DNA from 2 places in the Variovorax sp. GW823-FHT04B03 genome. Region 2 is predicted to be linked to the other one. Evidence: riboswitches for the same ligand, from Rfam matches in the RefSeq annotation. Region 2 holds a riboswitch; the other holds the start of a gene.
What was found. Region 2 has a riboswitch for glycine ahead of gcvT (glycine cleavage system aminomethyltransferase GcvT). Riboswitches for the same ligand answer to the same signal wherever they lie in the genome.
Positions count from the first base shown of each region.

Region 1: another riboswitch for glycine. It lies ahead of AC1RAD_RS02640 (D-amino acid dehydrogenase); the one in region 2 lies ahead of gcvT (glycine cleavage system aminomethyltransferase GcvT).

Region 1 covers NZ_JBXAIT010000001.1:596,175-603,552, reverse strand. Annotated here, with positions in the region: gene rfbD (dTDP-4-dehydrorhamnose reductase) at 1-826, opposite strand, end outside; gene rfbB (dTDP-glucose 4,6-dehydratase) at 823-1,902, opposite strand; glycine riboswitch at 2,021-2,111, shown strand; glycine riboswitch at 2,156-2,262, shown strand; gene AC1RAD_RS02640 (D-amino acid dehydrogenase) at 2,354-3,661, shown strand; gene AC1RAD_RS02635 (RtcB family protein) at 3,680-5,095, opposite strand; gene AC1RAD_RS02630 (FIST signal transduction protein) at 5,314-6,594, opposite strand; gene AC1RAD_RS02625 (PhaM family polyhydroxyalkanoate granule multifunctional regulatory protein) at 6,644-7,378, opposite strand, start outside.
Region 2 covers NZ_JBXAIT010000003.1:687,300-694,677, reverse strand. Annotated here, with positions in the region: gene AC1RAD_RS16335 (DUF3014 domain-containing protein) at 1-130, shown strand, start outside; gene AC1RAD_RS16330 (hypothetical protein) at 239-487, shown strand; gene gcvP (aminomethyl-transferring glycine dehydrogenase) at 519-3,428, opposite strand; gene gcvH (glycine cleavage system protein GcvH) at 3,486-3,857, opposite strand; gene gcvT (glycine cleavage system aminomethyltransferase GcvT) at 3,929-5,101, opposite strand; glycine riboswitch at 5,149-5,253, opposite strand; glycine riboswitch at 5,266-5,356, opposite strand; gene AC1RAD_RS16310 (hypothetical protein) at 5,388-5,924, opposite strand; gene AC1RAD_RS16305 (L,D-transpeptidase Cds6 family protein) at 6,021-6,503, opposite strand; gene AC1RAD_RS16300 (MFS transporter) at 6,666-7,378, opposite strand, start outside.

The DNA of each region.
Region 1 (7,378 bases), on a different contig from region 2:
AGGTCTGCAGCTTGGTGGTGTCGAGCCGCGAGTTGTGCGGCCGCTTCGCGGGCGTCGGAAAGGCGCTGGTGGGCACGGCCTCCACGGCCTGCGGGCCGGCCTTGAGTTCGACGCCGGCCTGCTGCGCCATCTCGAGCACGAATCGCGCGTAACCGTGCCACGTGGTCTCGCCGCCGGCGATGGCGTGGTACAGGCCGGCCTTGGCCGGGTCTTGCAAGGTGGCGCGGATGGCGTGCGCGGTGATGTCGGCCAGCAGCTCGGCACCGGTCGGGGCGCCGAACTGGTCGTCGATGACCGTGAGCTTGTCGCGCTCCTTGGCCAGGCGCAGCATGGTCTTGGCGAAGTTGCCGCCGCGTGCGGCGTACACCCAGCTGGTGCGAAAGATCAGGTGCTTCGCGCAATGCTGCGCCACCAATTGCTCGCCTTCGAGCTTGGTCTGGCCGTACACGCTGAGCGGGCCGGTCGCGTCTTCTTCTTTCCAGGGCTTGGTGCCGCTGCCGTCGAAGACGTAGTCGGTGGAGTAATGCACCATCAGCGCGCCGATCTGCTGCGCGGCCTCGGCCACCACGCCGGGCGAGGTGGCGTTGAGCTTGCGCGCGAAGTCGGGCTCGCTCTCGGCCTTGTCGACGGCGGTGTGCGCGGCGGCATTGACGATGACGTCGGGGCGCACCGCCAGCACCGTGGCGGCCAGCTGCTCGGGGCGGCTGAAGTCGGCGTGGAAGTCGGTGCTGTCGAAGTCCAGTGCGACCACTTCGCCGAGCGGCGCGAGGCTGCGCTGCAGCTCCCAGCCGACCTGTCCACCTTTGCCGAGCAGCAGCAACTTCATGCGGAAGCCTTTGCAGGCGCAGCGTCGTATTGCTTCTCGACCCATTCGCGGTACGCGCCGCTTTGCACGTTGCGCACCCACTCGCCGTTCGCGAGGTACCACTGGACGGTCTTGCGGATGCCGGTGTCGAAGGTCTCGGCGGGCTTCCAGCCGAGTTCGCGTTCGAGCTTGCGTGCATCGATGGCGTAGCGGCGGTCGTGGCCCGGGCGGTCCGTGACGTAGGTGATCTGCTCCTTGTACGGCTTGCCGTCGGCGCGGGGGCTCAGTTCGTCGAGCAGCGCGCACACGGTGTTGACGATCTCGATGTTGGGCTTCTCGTTCCAGCCGCCGACGTTGTAGGTCTCGCCGAGCTTGCCGGCTTCGAGCACGCGGCGGATGGCGCTGCAGTGGTCCTTCACGTAGAGCCAGTCGCGCACCTGCATGCCGTCGCCGTACACGGGCAGGTTCTTGCCAGCCAGCGCGTTGACGATCATCAGCGGGATCAGCTTCTCGGGGAAGTGGAACGGGCCGTAGTTGTTCGAGCAGTTGGTGGTGACCACCGGCAGGCCGTAGGTGTGGTGCCAGGCGCGCACGAGGTGGTCGCTGGCGGCCTTGCTGGCCGAGTACGGGCTGTTGGGCTCGTACTTGTTCTCTTCGGTGAAGGCCGGGTCGGTCTTGGAGAGCGAGCCGTAGACCTCGTCGGTCGACACGTGCAGGAAGCGGAAGGCCGCCTTCTGGTCGGCCGGCAGGGCGTTCCAGTAGCCGCGCACCGATTCGAGCAGGCGGAAGGTGCCGAGCACGTTGGTCTGCACGAAGTCTTCCGGGCCATGGATCGAACGATCCACGTGCGATTCCGCGGCAAAGTTCACGACGGCGCGGGGTTTGTGCTCGGCCAGCAGGCGATCGAGCAGCGCGCTGTCGCCGATGTCGCCTTGCACGAAGACGTGGTTCGCGTTGCCCTTGAGCGACGCCAGGGTCTCGAGGTTGCCTGCGTAGGTCAGCTTGTCGAGGTTCACGACGGGCTCGTTGCCCTGCGCGATCCAGTCGAGCACGAAATTGGCGCCAATGAAGCCTGCGCCGCCGGTAACCAGGATCATGGAGTCCCCTGCATGTAGAAAAAAGTTTGCTTTACCAAAAATCAACATTCAATTATCCCATCGGTGTGAAGTGCCGATGTACAGGGCTTGGCCGGCTTGCGGGGCCCGCCTACAATCGCCAACAATTGCAGGAGAGCGGGCCTCCACGGAGGCCCTACCGAAGGCGCAAACTCCCATAAACGCTCAGGTCGGCCCGACGAAATTCCAGGCAACGCCACGGAACTTCGGCAAGGGGTCAGTACTGCACTCATCGATACAGCCGTCTGGAGAGCCGCCACGCCATGTGGCGCACCGAAGGAGCAAACCCGCTGCGGGTGCAGCAGGGTGAATCTCTCAGGTACCGAGGACAGGGGGAGCGGCAACTTGGACATCGGTCGTCCGGTTGCTTGCTATTGGTTCAATAGCACTCCACGCCCGCCGTTCAAGCGCTGCAAACTCAAAGGTACTTGCAATGCGTGTGATCGTTCTTGGCGCCGGCCTGCTCGGCGTGACTTCGGCCTACTACCTCCAGCAACTCGGCCACGAGGTGACCGTGATCGACCGGCAGGCCACCCCGGCCGCCGAAACCAGCTTCGCCAACGGCGGCCAGATCTCGGTCAGCCATGCCGAACCGTGGGCCAATCCGAGCGCGCCGCTGAAGGTGCTGCAATGGCTCGGCAAGGAAGATGCGCCGCTGCTCTTTCGCATCCGCGCCGACATGCGCCAGTGGCTCTGGGGCCTGCAGTTTTTGCGCGAATGCACCCCCGCGCGCACCCGCCACAACATCGAACAGATCGTTCGTCTCGGTACATACAGCCGGGAAATGTTGCAGCAATTGCGTCGAGACACCGGCCTGAACTATGACCAGCGCACGCAAGGCATCCTGCACTTCTACACGACGCAAAAAGAATTCGATGGCGCCCTCGCGCCCGCCGAGCAGATGCGCGCCCTGGGCTGCGAGCGGCTGGTCATCTCGGCCGACGAGGCCATCAAGATCGAACCCGCCCTCGCCCACATTCGCCCCCAACTCGCCGGCGCCACCTACACCGCCGAAGACGAATCGGGCGACGCCAACCGCTTCGCGCGTGAGCTGGTGAAGCTGGCCGAGGCGGCCGGCGTGAAGTTCCTCATGAGCCACACGGTGACCGCGCTGCGCGAAGCCGGTGGCAGCATCGACCACGTCGAGGCGACCGACAACGAAGGCCGCTTCCAACGCATCCGCGGCGATGCCTTCGTGCTCGCGATGGGTTCGCTGAGCCCGCTGTACGCCGCGCCGCTGGGCATCCGCCTGCCGATCTACCCGGCCAAGGGCTACTCGGTGACGCTGCCCGTGAAGGACGCGTCGAAGGCACACCAGGTCTCGCTCACCGACGACGAATACAAGCTGGTGTTCTCGCGCTACACATCCGAGTCGGGCGACCGCCTGCGCATCGCCGGCACGGCCGAACTCAACGGCTACGACCGCGACCTGAACCGCGTGCGTTGCGAAGCCATCGTGCGGCGCGTCGAAGAACTCTTCCCCGGCGCCGGCGACACCGAGCGCGCGCAGTTCTGGACCGGCCTGCGCCCGGCCACGCCGAGCAACGTGCCGTTGATCGGCAAGACCAAGCTGCCGAACCTGTTCCTCAACACCGGCCACGGCACGCTCGGCTGGACGCACGCCTGCGGCTCGGGCAAGTCGATCGCGCGCATCGTGAGCGGGCTCGCGCCCGAGGTCGATTTCGCGTTCGCCGGCATGCCGGCGCCCGCGCCGCGCGCCGTGCAGCCCGCACTGGGCTGACACGCCACGCGCCCTGGGTCACGCCTTGAACGTGACCCAGGGCTTGAGCCGCACGGCGCAGCGGATGAGCCCCGCGCTTTCCTGCGCCTCGATCACCGCGCCGATCGGCTTGTAGGCCTGCGGCGCCTCTTCGATGCGGCGCTCCTCGCGCAAGGTCACGCATTGCCAGCTGGCATCGGCGTCGCCGGGTGCGGGCCGCATCGCGCGCACCTCCTGCCGACGCATGCGCCGGCCGGCACCATGGCTGCACGACCACAGCCAGTCCTCATGCCCCAGCCCGGTCGCGAGGTACGAGTGATCGCCCATCGACCCGGGGATCAGCGCGAGGTCGCCCGCGTGCGCCGGCGTCGCGCCCTTGCGATGGATGTTCATGCCGTGCTCGCGCAGCACCACGTTGTGCGGCACGTCGACCACCAGCGTCGACGCCGTGGCGCCCAGCAGCTCGGCGAAGTCCTTGCGCACCAGCTCGGCCAGCACGACGCGGTTGGCCCACGCATAGCGCGCGGCCACGCCCATGGCCTCGAGGTACTCCTGCGCCAACGGCCCGGCCAGGCCGTACAGACCGCTCTTCGGATGGCGCAGGCCTTGCGGCCACTCGGCCCGCGCGCGGTCCATCCAGCGGCCACCGACATGGAACCCGATGTCGCGCGAGCCGCTGTGGATCATCACCACGACCTCGCCCGCCTTGAGCCCCGCGCGGTAGGCCGCGTGCCGGTCCATCACCTGGTCGACGACCTGCAGTTCGACGAAGTGGTTGCCGCTGCCCGGCGTGCCCAGGCACGGATCGCGGAACACCTCGTGGCGCGCGCCGGTGTAGGCCGACGGTGCGTGCCGCGACTGCCCGCCGAAGCTCGCCAGGCCGATGCACGCGCCGATCTCGGCCTGCAGCCGGTCGCGGTCGCAGGTCGCCCAGAGCCCCTCGTTGCGCACGGCGTCCAGGAACGCGGCCGGCCCGTCGTCGAACAGCGCGCGAAACGCCGCCGTGTGCACCGGCACGTCGCGCCCGTTGTCGAGCAGGCTGCGCGTGAGCCGCGCGAGCAGCTGCGTCTTGTGCGGCGCCACCTGGTCCAGCGTGAGGCCGGTGGTCAGCAGGCGCATGCCGCAGTTGATGTCGGTGCCGACCGCGGCGGGGATCACGAAGTCGCCATCGGTGGCGACGACGCTGCCCACCGGCGCGACCGAGCCCGGATGAAAGTCCGGCGTCGCGCAGGCCTTGCACACGCCGTGCGCGCCGTCGGGCGATCGCACGCTGGCAAAGGCCAGCAGCTGGTTCACGGCTTTTTCTTCCAGCGGCAGGCTCTGCGGCAGAAGAACGGTCGCCTGCGCGGCTTCGTTGCGTAAGTGATAGATGCCGTCGCGGTAGTCGACGGCGATGTGGGCGCGCGAAAAGGCGCGCTGGAGTCTCGAAAAATGACTGTGGGTGGGGCTGCCCATGGCTGCAATTCCATTCGGGGAAACCGTGTCGGTTTCCGGGCCCCGTCACATCGCGTGGCGGGGCGAAAGAGATCGACCGCGTGCCTCGGGGCGCGCGGATCACTCTTTCTTGCAGCAGCAGAGATTCAAGAAAGCGGGCGGATTCTAGCGACGCGAAGCACTTGCGAACACAGGGCGCAGGCGCGCGCGTCGTTTTTTCCCATCAGTCCGTCAGTCAGTCAGTCCGGCGCGGTGAACACCGTCAGCACGCCGGTGTAGCCGTACAGGTGATGGCGTGCGATCTCGCCGGCGGCGAAGAAGCCGACCAGCGGCACGTCGCCCAGCGCATGCCGCACGATCTGCAGTTCGGCGCCCGGCGCACCGAAGTGCGGGCCGCCGCGCCCCGAGCAGCTCACGTACACCGCGCCCGCGATGCGCCGCGCCGGATGCGGTGCGGCCTCGGCCTCGCCGGCCGCCACGGCGCGCGCGGTGGCCAGCGTCTGTTCTTCGGGCTCGAGCTCTTCGCGGATCTCGGCGCAGATGCGCATCAGGTCGGCGCGCGCCGCCTGCGCGTTGCGGCGGCAGAAACTCAGCCGCATGCCGGCCTCGGCGTTGTCGGCAATGGCGATGCCGCGCCGCGTCGGGTCGAGGCCGATGATGTGGCGCACCAGCACGTCGGCGCCCAGGTCGCCGGTGCGGCGGATGCCGTCGCTGCCCGCGTCGGCCAGGCCGACCAGCGTGTTGCGCACGGCGTCGATGGCTTCCTGCGGCCGGTCCAGCGACACCTGCAGGTCGGCCAGCAGCACGTCGAGCGCCGGCTCGCCGTCGAGCGACAGCAGCAGGTTCCCGTCGGCCTCGGTGATCTCGCGCTCGCGCGCGCCGCCGGTGCGCAGCGGCTGGCAGCCCTGCGTGACGCGCGACACCAGCCGCACGCCCTCGCCGAACACCACGCCCGACAAGCCGCCCGAGAACACGCCACCCGCCGCGCCGTGGCCGCGGATGTTGCCGTTGCCGCCGACCGCGAACTGCAGCGCCCCGCCGCGGCCGGACGAGAGCCCGCCGAACAGGTAGCCGGTGTCGGTTCGGCCCGCCATCTCGCCGATGAGCTCGCCCAGGTCGGGTGTGGCCGGGTCGGCGTGCACGAGCGCGGTGTGCGCCTCGAAGCCGCTCATTTCGGAACTGCCCAGCGGCGCCACGCCGGAGAACACGCGGTACTGGTCGCTGGGCAGCGCGCACAGCATCAGGCTCAGGCCGGGCTCATCGAAGTACTCGGCGTTGTTGGCCGACACGCCGATGCCGACGGTGCCCGACCAGTCGGTGACCTCGGGCAGTTCGGCGCTCAGGTGATCGAGAATCTCCTGCGCCTCGGCCGCGTAGTGGTCGGTGATGTAGAGCAGCCCGAGCGTCGGGTTCGACGCGTAGTCGGGCAGCGCCATCTGCGCGCGCAACTGGGCCAGCACGAGGCCGGCGGCCATGCGCCATTGCGGGTGGGTGGCATGGCCGGTGGGAAACAGTTTCATGGTGCGTACCGACCCGTGCGTCGTCGTCTGGAAAGGTGTCTGTGAGACGTCAGCGCCGGCCGGAGGTTCGCTTGCGCGCGGCGGTGGACGTGGTTTTCTTGCGCGCGGCGGGTGCCGGCGCGGCTTTTTTCGCTGCGGCCTTCTTCGCGGCGGTCTTGGCGGCCGGCTTGCGCGCCGCCGTCGCCTTGCCGATGACCTGCCCCACGGCGTCGGCCAGCGGCTGCGCCATGGCCGGCACCTTGAGCTGCGCCGCATCCTGCAGCGCCGTGCTCGCGATCTGCTGGAACTGCTCGGTGAGCGAGCCCCACCATTGCATCGGGTCGACCACCCCGGCGGCGCCGTTGGACGCTGCGGGCTTGGCGCGCGAGGTCTTCTTCGGCGCCGGGGTTTCCTCTTCTTCCGCTTCTTCCTCGGCCTCGTCGAACTCTTCTTCCTCTTCCTCGACAGCTTCCGGTTCGGGCCGCGGTGCGGGGGCCGGGGCGGGAGCCGGTGCAGGTGCCGGCGCCATGGCCGCAGCCTGCTTGGTGAACGCGCTGGCGATGTCTTCCATCCGCACGTTCATGCCGCGCAGGGTCGACAGCGTCATCTTCTGCACCTCGAGCGCCTGGATGGTCGCCTTGAGCGCGTGGCCGTTCTGTTCGAGCCAGTACTGGACCGTCTTGAGTTCCTGGATGCGCTTGTCGACCTCTTCGACGCTCATGGTCGGCGCGACCCAACTCGCGAGGCTGGGGATGCCGGGCACCGCGCCGGAGCCCGCGGCGGCACCGCCGGCGAGGTTCTTCAG
Region 2 (7,378 bases):
AACGCTCTCGGCCGGCCAGAAGATCCTGGTGCGCATGGGCCCCGAGAACGAGCGCAAGATGAAGGCCAGCCTGCGCGGGCTGCGCGCGCAGATCGCCACCGGCGAGATCGCGAAGAAGAAGCAGCCCTGAGGCGCGGTGCACTGACAGCGCCCCGCCTGCACGCCCTGTAGGCGCGGGCCGATTGCATGCGGCGCGAAGGGCCGAGATGATTTGCGCCTACGACTTCGAGGGCAAGCCATGAACCTGATGAGCGTCGATCTTTACCAGAGCACCACCGACCCCGGGAAATTCCTGGCGCTTCCCGCCGGCACCGACCCGACCGAACTCATGGGCCCGATGACCTTCGATCGGGACTACGCGCACATCAAGCGCTACCAGGCGGCCTTCGCGTTCGATCCGTCCGAAACCTACGCGGGCGTGAACGCCGCGAAGATCGCCGCGGACCTGCTCACCGTGAAGTGGGCGATGTACCGGCGCGAAGGCTGAACGGCGGGCGGCCTGCGCCGCCGCGCCTTCGTCAGGCCTCTTCGGTTTCCTGGTACTCGCCCACCGGCACGCAGCTGCAGAACAGGTTGCGGTCGCCGTAGACGTTGTCGACGCGCCCGATCGGCGGCCAGTACTTGGCCTGCTTGAGTTCGGCCAGCGGGAACGCGCCGAGTTCGCGCGAGTACGGGTGGCTCCACTCCGTGCCCAGCAGACTGGCGGCGGTGTGCGGCGCGTGCTTGAGCGGGTTGTCGTCCTTCGACCAGACGCCTTCTTCCACGCGGCGGATCTCGCCGCGGATGGTGATCATCGCGTCGACGAAGCGGTCGAGCTCGGCCAGCGGTTCGCTTTCGGTGGGCTCCACCATCAGCGTGCCGGGCACGGGGAAGCTCAGCGTGGGCGCGTGGAAGCCGTAGTCGATGAGGCGCTTGGCCACGTCCTCGGCGGTGACGCCGCTGGTGTCCTTGAGTGGGCGCAGGTCCAGGATGCACTCGTGCGCGACGTGGCCGTTGGGGCTCGCGTACAGCGTGGGGTAGTGGTCCTTCAGGCGGGCGCTGATGTAGTTGGCGCTGAGGATGGCCGTTTCGGTCGCGGCCTGCAGGCCCTTGGCGCCCATCATGCGGCAGTACATCCAGCTGATCGGCAGAACGGCCGCATTGCCCAGCGGCGCGGCCGACACGGCGCCCACGCCATTCGAAGGCACGCCGGCCGTGGCGTGGCCCGGCAGGTAGGGCACGAGGTCCTCGACCACGCAGACCGGACCGACGCCCGGGCCGCCGCCGCCGTGCGGGATGCAGAAGGTCTTGTGCAGGTTCAGGTGGCTCACGTCGCCGCCGAACTCGCCCGGTGCCGCCACGCCGACCAGCGCGTTCATGTTGGCGCCGTCGACGTACACGCGGCCGCCGTGTTCATGCACGAGCTCGCACAGTTCCTTCACGCGGGTTTCGAACACGCCGTGCGTACTGGGGTAGGTGATCATCACGGCGGCCAGGTGGGCGCTGTGCTTTTCGCAGGCGCGCTTCAGGTCGTCCATGTCGACGTTGCCCTGCGCGTCGCAGGCCGTCACCACCACCTGCAGGCCCACCATCTGGGCGCTGGCCGGGTTGGTGCCGTGGGCCGACGAGGGAATCAGGCAGATGTTGCGATGGCCCTGGCCCTTGGCTTCATGGAAGGACTTGATGGCCAGCAGGCCCGCGTACTCGCCCTGCGAGCCCGCGTTGGGCTGCAGGCTGATGCCCGCGTAGCCGGTCGCTTCGCACAGCCAGGCGCGCAGCTGCGCGTCGAGCTGGGCGTAGCCCTGCAGCTGGTCGGCGGGCGCGAAGGGGTGGATGTTGGCGAACTCGGGCCAGGTGATGGGGATCATCTCGCTGGTCGCGTTGAGCTTCATGGTGCAGCTGCCCAGCGGGATCATGCTGCGGTCGAGCGCCAGGTCCTTGTCCGACAGGCTGCGGATGTAGCGCAGCATCGCCGTTTCGCTCTTGTGGGTGTTGAACACCGGGTGCGTGAGGAAGGCGCTGGTGCGGCGCAGGTCCTCGGGAATCAGCGGCGTGGTGTTGGCGGCCAGCTCGTCGAAGCGCGGCATCGCGGTGCCGGCGGGCACGAACAGCGCCCACAGGGTTTCGATGTCGGCGCGCGTCGTGGTTTCGTCGAGCGAGATGCCCAGGTGCTGCTGCAGGCGCTGGCGCAGGTTGACGCCGCCGGCCTGCGCGCGCTCGATGATCGCGGCGGTGTCGTCGCCGGTGCGGATCGTGAGCGAATCGAAGGCGGTGGTGTTCACCGGCTCGCGGCCCATCTGCGACAGGCCCTTGGCGAGGATGGCGGTGAGCACGGCCACGCGCTGCGCGATGCGCGTGAGGCCGTCGGGGCCGTGGTACACGGCGTACATGCTGGCGACCACGGCCGGCAGCACCTGCGCGGTGCAGATGTTCGAGGTGGCCTTCTCGCGGCGGATGTGCTGCTCGCGCGTCTGCAGCGCGAGGCGGTAGGCGGGCTGGCCGTGCGTGTCGACGCTGACGCCGACGAGGCGGCCGGGCAGCGAGCGCTTGAACGAATCGCGGCAGGCCAGGTAGGCAGCATGCGGGCCGCCGTTGCACAGCGGCATGCCGAAGCGCTGCGTGGTGCCGCAGACGATGTCGGCGTCGAACTCGCCGGGGGCGACCAGCAATGTGAGCGCCAGCAGGTCGGCCGCGACGATGAAGGCGGCGTCGCACTGGTGCGCGTGGCCCGCGAGCGGGCGCAGGTCGTGCACGTGGCCGGTGGTGGCGGGGTACTGCGCGAGCACGCCGAAGAACTCGCCGCTCACCATCAGGTGCGGCAGCGTTTCCGACACGGTGCTCACCTTCACCTCGATGCCCAGCGGCGCGGCGCGCGTCTTGATGACTTCGATGGTCTGCGGGTGGCAGTCACCCGACACGAGGAACACGTTGCTCTTGCTCTTCACGCTGCGCTTGGCGAGCGTCATGGCTTCGGCGGCGGCCGTGGCCTCGTCGAGCATCGAGGCGTTGGCGATGGCCATGCCCGTGAGGTCGCACACCATCGTCTGGAAGTTGAGCAGGGCTTCCATGCGGCCCTGCGAGATCTCGGCCTGGTAGGGCGTGTAGGCGGTGTACCAGGCGGGGTTCTCCAGGATGTTGCGCAGGATCACGCCCGGCGTGTGCGTGCCGTAGTAGCCCTGGCCGATGAAGCTCCTGAACACCTTGTTCTTCGACGCCAGCGTCTTCAGCTCGGCCAGCGCGTCGGCCTCGGTGACCGGCGCGGGCAGGCGCATCGGCCGGGCGCGGCGGATGGCCGCCGGCACGATGCCGTCGATGAGCTCCGCGCGCGTTTCCGAGCCGATCACCGGCAGCATGCGCGCCTCGTCCGCTGCATCGATGCCGATGTGGCGGGCGAGGAATTCTTCGGCGTTCTCTAGTTCTTGCAAAGAGGGAAGGGCGGGAATCGGCATGGCGGTGAAGGCTCGGGGAGAAGGAACGAAGGTGCGAGGAAGCTGCTGTTCAGCGGATCAGGATTCGGCGGCGAACTTGTCGTAGCTGGCGGCGTCGAGCAGGGCGTCGAGCTGCGCGGGTTCGCTCAGCTTGACCTTGAAGAACCAGCCGGCGGCCAGCGGGTCGCTGTTGGCCAGCGACGGGTCGGCGCGCAGCGCTTCGTTCACTTCGGTGATCTCGCCCGACACGGGCATGAACACATCGGCGGCGGCCTTCACCGACTCGACCACACCGGCGACCTCGCCTTGCGCGAAGGTCTTGCCCACTTCAGGCAGGTCGACGAACACCACGTCGCCCAGCGCGTCCTGCGCATGCACGGTGATGCCGACGGTGGCGGCGCCGCCTTCGGCCGCCACCCATTCGTGGTCCTTGGTGTATTTGATGCTCATGAAAAAACTCCTCGTGGAAAAAGTGGAATCGGGATGCAGAGCCTAGCCGGGTCTGCGGTGTTCAGTGTCGGTCAGCCGCGGTAGTAGCGCGTCGGCACGAAAGGCATCGTCGACACCTCCATCGGCACCGGCTTGCCGCGCACGATGGCCTGCACGCGCGTGCCGGGCTCGGCGAAGGCGGCGGCCACGTAGCCCATGGCCACGCAGCGGTCGGCCGTGGGGCCGAGCAGGCCGCTGGTGACGGTGCCGATGTCGTGGCCTTCGAGCGACTGCAGCAGCGTGCCGTCGCGCACCGGAATGCGTTCGAGCGCCACGAGGCCGACGCGCTTGCGCGTGAGCGTCTTGTGGTCGGTGTGCCCGGCCGCGCCCGAGGCGACGGCGGTCAGCTGGGCCAGCACCTTGGCCGCGCCCGGGAAGCCGCCTTCGCGCGCACCGCCGGCGCGGCGCACCTTCTGGATCGCCCAGTTGAGCGAGGCTTCGACCGGGGTGGTGGTGGTGTCGATGTCGTTGCCGTACAGGCACAGGCCGGCTTCGAGCCGCAGCGAGTTGCGCGCGCCCAGGCCGACGGGCTTCACTTCGGGCTGGGCCAGCAGCAGGCGGGCGAGGGCGTCGGCGTCCTTGCCAGCCACCGAGATTTCGAAGCCGTCTTCACCGGTGTAGCCGCTGCGGGTGACGAAGGCGGCGATGCCGCCGATCTGCACCGCGCCGCCGGTCATGAACACGAAGCGCTCGATGCCGGGCGACAGCCGCGCCAGCGTGGCCGCGGCCTGAGGGCCTTGCAGTGCGAGCAGGGCGTGGTCGGGCAGTGGCTGCACCTGGCAGCGCGCGCCGATCCTGGCCTGGATGTGGGCGATGTCGGCCACCTTGCAGGCGCCGTTCACGATCACGAAGATCGAACCGTTGCCTTCGTTGAAGAACATCAGGTCGTCGAGGATGCCGCCCTCGTCGTTCAGCAGCAGGCCGTAGCGCTGCTTGCCGGCGGGCAGGTCGATCACGTCGACGGGCATCAGGGTTTCGAAGGCGGCGGCGGCATCGGGGCCGACGAGGCGCAGCTGGCCCATGTGCGAGATGTCGAACAGGCCGGCCGCATCGCGCGTGTGCTTGTGCTCGGCCATCAGGCCGGCCGGGTACTGCACGGGCATGGAATAGCCGGCGAAGGGCACCATTCGGGCGCCGAGCTCCACGTGGAGGTCGTACAGCGGGGTCTTGAGAAGTTGGGCGTCGGAAGCGGAGGAAGCGGCCACGGGGCACTCCAAAGGGGCAGTCGAAATCCATGGCTGCAACGCCACGGGCCACCCCTGCTGTCCGCTTTACCTGAGAGATTCGCCCCACGATCGGGGTTTGCTCCTTCGGTGGGCCGCGTGCAATGCCACGGCCTCTCTCCAGCAAGGAAACGCCGGTGGTTGCCGGCGTCTTGTCAGTCCTTTTGCCTGAGCGTTCGGGGAACCCCTGCGCCTTCGGCGGCCCCGTCGCGCGGGGCTCTCTCCTGACCCGGCGAGTGTAGTGGATCGCGGGGCCGGGGCTGGCGGCTCAGTGCACGGTTTCGGCCGGCGGCAGCAGCTTGTCGATGCGCTCGCGCAGCGAGTCGGCGCGCTCGGGGCCGGCGGCTTTCTCGATCTCGGAGAGCATCAGCGCGGCGATGGTCAGCATGGCCTCGCGGTCGCGGGCCTCGCGCAAGGCGTCGCGCATCTGGTTGGCGAAGCGCGGGTCGCGGCGCACGAACATGCGCTCGCAGATGTCGAACAGGAACATGCGCGTGGTGGCCAGCGAGCGCTTGCCGTCGAAGCTGTCGGCCGAGGTGGCGACCTGGATCGGCTCGGCGGCGGGGACGGGCGTGGGGGCCGGTGCGGGCGGTGGCGCGACCGGTCGTGCGACCTGCAGGTAGCCGCGCTGCATCAGCCCCTGGATCGCCTGCTCGGCCTCGACGCGGCTGGGGAACAGCGGGCTGAAGTCGGTCAGCGAGCGCCGGCCGTCGGCCATGAGCAGCAGGGCGCGCTCACGCTGGCTGAGCGTGCGCTGCCCGGCCTGGAGTTCGTCGCGTGCCTTCTCGGTCTTGGTGGGGAACATGGCGGCCACAGCTTTCGGAGGTCGAAGGCTGCAGCATCGTTGCAAGTGGTGACATCTTCGTGAACCATTTGCCTTACAGGGACAAGGCGGCGCGCGTCAGTTGCCCGCGCTCTCCTTGCGGATCAGCCAGCGCGTGCCCACGCGCTGCAGCTCGAGCGTCTTGCGGTCGGTCTCGGTGAGTGCGTCGGCGCTGTAAATCTGCCGGAACTGCGCGCTGGCCGAGGTGCCCTGAACGCTGATCACCAGCCCCTCGATGCCCACGCTGATGCGCGACTTGCCCGTGATGCGGGCGCGCCGGTCGGCCTCCCAGCGCTCGCGGGTCTGGCCGCGCGCGGGGGTGAAGTCGCTCGCGTAGGCGGCGAGGTAGCGCTCGACGTCGCGCGCGGACCAGGCGGCGGCCCAGGCGCGCACGGCGGTTTCTACTTCGGCGAGGTGGGTGACGGGATTGATGGGGTTGGCGGGGGCGGCTGCTGGTGCAACGGCTGCAACGGGCGCGGCGGCCGGCGTGGCCGCGATACCGGCGGTGGCCAGCAAGCCGGCAGCGACAAGGCTGCTGCCCTGGGCGACGATTCGGTGCATGGCGTCCTTCTCTTTCCTTCTTCTTGTCTGTCAGGCTCGACGTCGAAGCTTGCGTCGATTCTGGCAGTGAAAGAGGAGGCGTGCGGCGTTGAATCGCCCACGGATTTCGGTGGTCCGTGGTTCAGGGCGCGTCCATAGGACACCGGGAGCGCGGGGCAGGGCTCAGGCCGCCGCAGCCTCGCCCGCCATCACCTGCACCGTCCGATTGCGAAGCCGCAAGGCCAGCACGGTTGCGACGCACAGCACGCACAACACCACCGTGAGCGTGACGCCGAGTCCGCGCGCATCCGACAGCAGGCCGAACAGGGGCGACACCAGTCCGCCGACCGAGAGCGCGAGACCGAGCGTGATGCCGCTGGCGGTGGCCGGGTTGCGCGGCAGGTAGTCCTGCGCGAGCGTCACCTGCGCGGCGAAGGGCAGGAACATGCTCATGCCGAGCCATGCGGTGCAGGCCAGCGCCGCGGCAGGCGTCGAGGCGAGCACGAGGCCTGCCATCGCCGGCAGCGCGAGCAGGTAGCCGCAGCGGATCGTGCCCATGCGCCCGATACGGTCGCCGAGCCAGCCGCCGGCCAGCGTGCCCACGGCCCCTGCGGCGGTGAAGGCGGTGAGCGCCGCGGCGCCCTGGAAGGTGCTGCCGTGCAGGTCGCGCGTGATGCGCAGCGAGAGCATCGACAGCACGGTGACATACGGGATCGACCAGCCCACGATGGTCGCCACCAGCAGGCTGAAGGCGCGCCAGTCGTTGTGCGGTTTGAGCACCTGGGCGCGGGCCTGCGCTGCGCGCGCTGCCGTTGCCGCGTGCTGGGCGGCCGCGCTGCGTCGTGCGTTCGCCGCGACCCACACCACGCCCATCGCCAGCGCGGGAATGCCCAGCA